DNA from 2 places in the Bacillus spongiae genome. Region 1 is predicted to be linked to the other one. Evidence: riboswitches for the same ligand, from Rfam matches in the RefSeq annotation. Region 1 holds a riboswitch; the other holds the start of a gene.
What was found. A riboswitch is a leader RNA that binds a small molecule or an ion and turns the genes downstream of it on or off. The one in region 1 is predicted to bind FMN.
Positions count from the first base shown of each region.

Region 2: linked by a shared signal. The riboswitch ahead of WAK64_RS08760 (ECF transporter S component) and the one ahead of ribD (bifunctional diaminohydroxyphosphoribosylaminopyrimidine deaminase/5-amino-6-(5-phosphoribosylamino)uracil reductase RibD) in region 1 are both predicted to bind FMN.

Region 1 is NZ_JBBAXC010000015.1:29,267-32,685, forward strand. It holds gene WAK64_RS16675 (gluzincin family metallopeptidase) at 1-1,368, shown strand, start outside; FMN riboswitch at 1,674-1,808, shown strand; gene ribD (bifunctional diaminohydroxyphosphoribosylaminopyrimidine deaminase/5-amino-6-(5-phosphoribosylamino)uracil reductase RibD) at 1,915-3,006, shown strand; gene ribE (riboflavin synthase) at 3,008-3,419, shown strand, end outside.
Region 2 is NZ_JBBAXC010000006.1:51,090-54,508, reverse strand. It holds gene WAK64_RS08770 (YpbB family protein) at 1-353, opposite strand, end outside; gene WAK64_RS08765 (ferredoxin) at 619-867, shown strand; gene WAK64_RS08760 (ECF transporter S component) at 932-1,513, opposite strand; FMN riboswitch at 1,669-1,806, opposite strand; gene WAK64_RS08755 (hypothetical protein) at 2,079-3,275, opposite strand; gene sigX (RNA polymerase sigma factor SigX) at 3,241-3,419, opposite strand, start outside.

The DNA of each region.
Region 1 (3,419 bases):
TTAATGACGAATGAACAATTGAAAGAAAACATATTATCGTGGCAAGAAACAATGAAGGATGACCCCATTTGGTTCAGAAGGTTAGAAGTATTCTTATCCCAAATGATAAAGGATTCACTTGATAGTCATCCAGAATTGGTGAAGATTCAACAATCTTTGCAAAAGCGCCTCTTAGAAAGTACGTTTTTCCTTGATGGAGAGGAGTACAACATAAGTAGGGCTCACTCCACCATGATAGATAGTCCTGACCGTGAACTTCGCCATAAGCTGCTATCAAAGTCTAAAGAAATTGGTGAAAGAAATGAGGAGTTATTTAGAACGTTAATTGTCATGCGTAATAAATTGGCCCGGGACTTAGGGTTTAACCATTATTATGAATTTAGATGTAGCTTAAAGGAAATTGATTATGAGATGTATTTATCAGAAATGAACGAGTTTTTAAAGAATACAAGAAGCTCTTCGTCGTCTTGGAATCATCGCATAAAAGAAAAATTTGGATGGGAAGCTTTACAATATTATGATCTTTATTTTACAGCCTTTAATTTTCATCAAATTCAAAGTGAAGAATTTACAGCAGAACGTATGTATGACGTTCTTAAGGATGTTTTAAATAGTTTAGACATTTCGATAGAGCAAATTCCCGTGACAATACAGAGCCTTGAAATTCCATATGGTGGTTTTTGTACAAATATTAACCCAGAAGAAATCAAAGTAGTTGTCGGAAAACGAGATTCATTTTCAGCATTCGTTACTGGAATACATGAGATGGGGCATGCCATCGACGGTTACTATAGTTCGTATCAATTTCCAGAGCTCTATCGATTTCACTCAAGCATAGCAGCTGAGAGTATTGCTGAATTATTCCAAACCATCTCGTATGATAAAGAGTTTCTAAAAAATAACTTTAAACTTCAAGAGGAAGATTATGCTCAAATAGAAGGTGCAAATCAATTAATGAATTTACTAATGGTGAAAATGAATTATTACCATAGTTTAGTTGAATATAAAATGTATCTGAATCCTGAACAGAATTTCCAAGAGCTAGCGAACAAATGTTATGAAGATGTTTTTGGCTATCAAGGTGACACTTTTCATCCAGCAAGTGAAATGTTTTATATTGAATACCCCATATTTTTTCAAGATTATAATTTTGCGTTAGCGAGTAGGGATATGATTCGACAATATTTCCACATTGAGAGCCTTTATAAAGAAACAGAAGTCTTTGAGAAATTACTTGAAATATTGATTAAACCAAATCAATTATTTTCATGGAAGCAACGTGTCGAGAAAGTGTGTGATAGACAACATACATTTGGTTACTTAGCCAAGTCATTATCGAAAATAGAAAGTGAAACGAGCGATAAATAATAGGTTTATAGAGCGTAATAAATTAGTATTTTTAAATAATCTTTCATTTCAATTAGTAGTAGGGAGTATACATTATCTGGTTAAAAAGAGCAGGATTTAAATCTTGCTCTTTTTATCATGAAATGATACTATTCAGGTATCAGGAATGGTAGGTTTTGGGTCAGGATATAGGTTAAACGTGGGTGATAAACAACTTCAGACTACGTTTAAAGAGAGTCTGTACCCAGCCCTACATACTTAACTTTCTTTAAAGCATACTTTTTTAGAAAAAGAAAAGTACATTTCTGATAACCAATAATCGAATAGAATTCCTTCGGGGCAGGGTGAAATTCCCAACCGGCGGTGATGAGCAAATGCTCTTAGTCCGTGACCCGCCTTTGGCGGTGGATTTGGTGAAACTCCAAAGCCGACAGTGAAAGTCTGGATGGGAGAAGGAATCGCGCATAAAAAATTTATGTTTTTTATGCTTATTTAGTCATGCCAAAGCCCCCGAGTGAACTATCACTCGGGGTTGTTTTTTAGTAATGTTTTGAAAGGAGCTGAAAAATGCACGAATACTATATGAAAACAGCGATATCACTTGCAATGTCAGCAAAAGGGCAGACCTCACCGAATCCAACAGTCGGTGCTATTGTAGTGAAAAACGGAAGAGTAATAGGAACAGGTGTTCATTTACAAGCAGGTCATGCACATGCTGAAGTATTTGCTCTAGAACAAGCAGGCGAGGAAGCTGAAAATGCGGATCTTTACGTGACATTAGAACCGTGTTTTCATACAGGTAGAACTCCTCCGTGTGTCGATTTAATTATTTCAAAAAAGATAAACAGAGTGTTTATTGCGACATTAGATCCCAATCCGCTTGTAGCTGGAAAAAGTGTCACAAAGTTAAAGGAAGCTGGAATTGATGTACGTACGGGTATTTTGGAGAATGAGGCAAGAGAGCTGAATCAAGCCTTTTTTCATTATATTCAAACAGATACCCCTTTTGTAACGTTAAAAGCAGCTGTAACGTTAGACGGAAAGATAGCGACAGCTACTGGTGACAGCAAATGGATCACATCAGAAAAAGCAAGGGAAGATGCACATCAGTATCGTCATTGGCATGACGGCATACTAGTAGGCATCGGAACCATTTTAAACGATAACCCCCATCTTACAACGCGACTGCCCCAATCAGGTAATCACCCTATTCGAATTGTATTAGATACCCATCTACAAATACCACTTTCAAGTAATATTGTACAGGTTGATGGATGCCAGACTATTGTGTTTTGCGGGAAAAATGCATCCGAAACGAAAGAAAAAGACTTATTGCGCCATGACGTGAAGGTTGTCAGGTGTAAAGCAGAAAAGGTTACCATTCCATTTGTATTAAATGAATTAGGAAAACGAAAGATTACTTCAATTTTAGTAGAAGGTGGCGCTGAAATTCATGGAGCCTTCTTTGCTCAAAAAGCCTTCCAACAACTTATTATGTATGTTGCTCCAACCTTGATTGGTGGACAAAATAGCTTAAGTGTATTTGGAGGACAAGGAGTCAAGTCTATTGATGACGGACTAAAAGTAGAATATGAAAAAATTGAGAAATTAGGTAGTGATTTAAAAATAATAGCAAAGCCATTATACGCAGAGGTGTAATATGTTTACAGGTTTAATTGAAGAAATTGGCGTCATTCAAAACATAAGGGCGAAAAGGGAATCTTTAGAAGTAATAGTGAATTGTCGTAAAGTTCTTGAAGATATAAAAATTGGTGATAGCATTGCGGTCAACGGTGTGTGTTTAACGGTGACTAGCTTTACTTCATCTAACTTTATTGCTGATGTTATGCCAGAAACGTACCATGCTACTTCATTAAAGAGTTTAACAAAAGGGACAAATGTGAATCTAGAAAGAGCGATGCGAGCAAATGGACGGTTTGGTGGACATTTTGTCTCAGGTCATGTTGATACAGTGGGGATTGTTGAAACGAAAGAATATAGAGAGAACGCTGTTTATATGAAAATGAGACTAGCAGATAAGAAGTATATGTCATTTATGATGGAAAAGGGGT
Region 2 (3,419 bases), on a different contig from region 1:
TTCCAAAATATATCGCTAATTTTTTGAAGCTCCCAACCTTTTATATGTAATGGAAAGTCGTGCAACTCCCAATAAGTGTTCAAAGCACCTTTTCCATCGTTTGTTATTTTATATATACCATCTGTTTGGTTATCAACCCATCCTTGGTTTTTCATTACTGTTATGCGATTTTCAAACTGTTCCCGTGTTAAGTAGGAAGCCGTTTCAAATAAAAAAGAAAGATGATAAAGGTGAGCATCCTGAATCGTTTGGGAGGAACGTTTTCCGTTTAATAAATGAAAAACACTATTTCCTGTTCGTTCTCCATTTATTTGCTTTAGACAATGTAGAATAATGGCGTCTAAATATGTCAAATCTACTCCTCCCTCTGTCATGTTCTGTATATATTTTACCATGAAGTACCCATCTATCGGTTGTTTTCTTTTCGAATAAATAGGGGAATCTTATTTATAAGCAATGAAAAATCGCTTACGTTCTTTTTATATATTCAGTATCTTTTTATTGAAAATTTGATCAATCACCTTTAGAATAATTATTAAGACAAAGTTTATACATTTTTTCACATAGAGAAAAAAGTATATTTGTTAATAAATTACATTTCACTTAGGAGGGTTTCGTGTGGCAAAATACACAATAGTGGATAAAGATACATGCATTGCATGTGGAGCTTGTGGTGCAGCTGCTCCAGACATTTATGATTATGATGATGAAGGTATAGCCTTTGTTACGTTGGATGACAACACTGGAACAGTTGAAGTACCAGAGGAACTAGAAGAAGATATGGTCGATGCGTTTGAAGGCTGCCCAACTGACTCAATTAAAATTGCTGAGGAGTCATTTGACGGAGACGCATTAAAATTTGAATAGTCATTCGTATTCATTACGAATTTTCATAAAAAAAACGAGTGCTGAAATTTCAGCACTCGTTTTTTTATACTCCTCTATATTGAGTCTGTTTGTCAATCCAAGAACGTAAACGGACAAACATTAACATAAATACGATACTAATGAGAAACCCTTTAATGACATTAAAAGGTAAAATCCCTTTCACGATAAGTTCGCGTGTTGCTTCAGAGCTCATTGCTTCTAGGTTTAAGAAAAATGAGTATGCCGGTAAAAAAACAAAATAATTTAGCACGCTCATCATGATAGCCATAAAGACCGACCCGACAACGAGACCTAACGTCATTCCTTTTTTCGTTTTAAATTTATTGTAGATATAGTATACAGGTAAAATAAATAATATTCCTGCCATAAAATTCGCAATATGTCCAACCGGTACTCCCGTTTCAGAACCTGATAAGAAGTAATCCAAGATATTTTTGAATAACTCAACCAGTATTCCTGCTAACGGTCCAAAAATAATCATTGCAATTAAAGCTGGTACATCACTAAAGTCTACCTTCAACATTGTGGGAAACGCTGGAAGCGGAAACTTCAATATCATTAGCACAAAAGCTAATCCGCTTAACATCCCAATACTGACATACGTTCTTACATTAAATTTTTTCATGTTGTCCTCTCTCCTCTTGACGATTCATCTAACGTCAGAAGAAAGGTAGTGCCAATTGGATGACATAATTAAACCCTCAAGTATGTTTACTTGAGGGAGAAAACAGGCACATCCAAATAAACGTCCTGACAAATGTCATTTGAACGCTGACATACCTTCATCTTCTCCCATCCAGACTTTACTGTCGGCTTTGGATTTTCACCAAATCAGCCTACCGAAAGATAGGCTCACGGGCTTAGAGAACAATTCTCCTTACCGCCGGTCGGGAATTTCACCCTGCCCCGAAGACGAATCTATATTTTTTTACATTACCGATTATACAGGATAAATTAGTTCTTGTGAAGAAAAAAGTTTTGAATTCGAGAGAATTCATTCTACCTTCATTGCAAGTCCCATTCAATCTGTATAGACGTACTAGTGAATGGGACATTATCAAGAGTATAAAGCTTACCCAACTATTTTTGTCAATAGCTTTCGTACGCCATAGTGATTAATGAGCAAGTACATGATAGACGACCTTCATGTTCGCCTAGCCTATAACGATGTACACGATAAATAATTATCATCATGATGGAGAAAAGACAAATTTATTAGCGCTATAAGGTACCTCTACCGGGTTCGAAAAATCCCATCCATTCCAGTTAGTAAAGTTCAAATTATCAAACTGAACCTGTTGATAGCCAAAGCTTTTCGCTGTCAATAAAATGCCTTCAATCAAATGTTGTAATGCCCTCTCCTCTATCTCATCTAGAGATATCGATGGTTGAAACCCAACTTCTAGTATCCCTTTTTCATTCTTCACTAAAATCGCTTGTTCTTCTGGAATGATCGGATTAATAGAACTATTTTGTTTTTCTGCCATTGCCAAAAACGCATCTGATATATTCTCAAAAGAAGAAGAGGAAGGAACATATAATTGCTTTCCGGTATTCTTCACCTCGTATAAAAAATATCCTCTCTTCGTTTGTTCTGTTATTTCAAAAGAATTTATCGTTCCGTAGTTCGGGAGCTGAGGAACCGTTCCGTCGCTGACCTTAAATTCAATTTCTTTCACTCTTCCACTAAATGTATATTCTAGACTGCGAAAGAAATTGGTTTCTGAATCTGAACTTCTCCCTATCTTTTCAACTACTTCTTTAGAAGGAAACGTGTAGAGAAGCTTTTGCTGCTTATCATCATATGAAAGCTTTGCATTTATGGGAAATTGATCTTGAAATCCCCATTCATGTTCAGGAATCATTTTTTCTAGTTTTAAGTAATTTTCAAACCAATTGTTCTCCTCATCTTTTTCAGAAAGAATCGTAATTGGGACAACAATACCATGATCTGTTTCTACGCCAAACGATTGGGCTGTATGAGATTGAACATCCTTTTCATATACAGCATTTTTAACAGAAGACTTTTTGGGCTCCATTATGCCTTCCTCGTTATTCATTGCGCTATGATTAGCCCCCATCTCAGTCTTAGGTTCCGTTACAACATTATCCTCCGCTATTGATTTATCTAACGTAAACTCACGATTCACGTCGTCTTTATTATGAACAGGGTTATATAATAAACGAGTAGATACGACCGATAGTAGTATGACTGCAGCTACAATAGCCAAGGAAGGAACTACTTTCCCCTTTATTCCACGTCCCTTCTTCGTTATCTCCTTTTGAACGGATAAGTATATGTCTTCCTTTGAGCGCGCATCTTTCACTTTTGGCATTTCACGAAGTAACTCTTTAACTTTGTGTTCTTCGAAAGGTTGTTTGCTCATGGTATATTCCCTCCTCCTGCACACGTTCATTCATCGATTTTTGTAATACCTTTAATGCTCTATGTTGAGTTGTTTTCACTTTACTTTCCGTCCAATCCAATGCTTCAGCTGTTTCTGAAATGGATAGTTCCTGCAAATATCGCA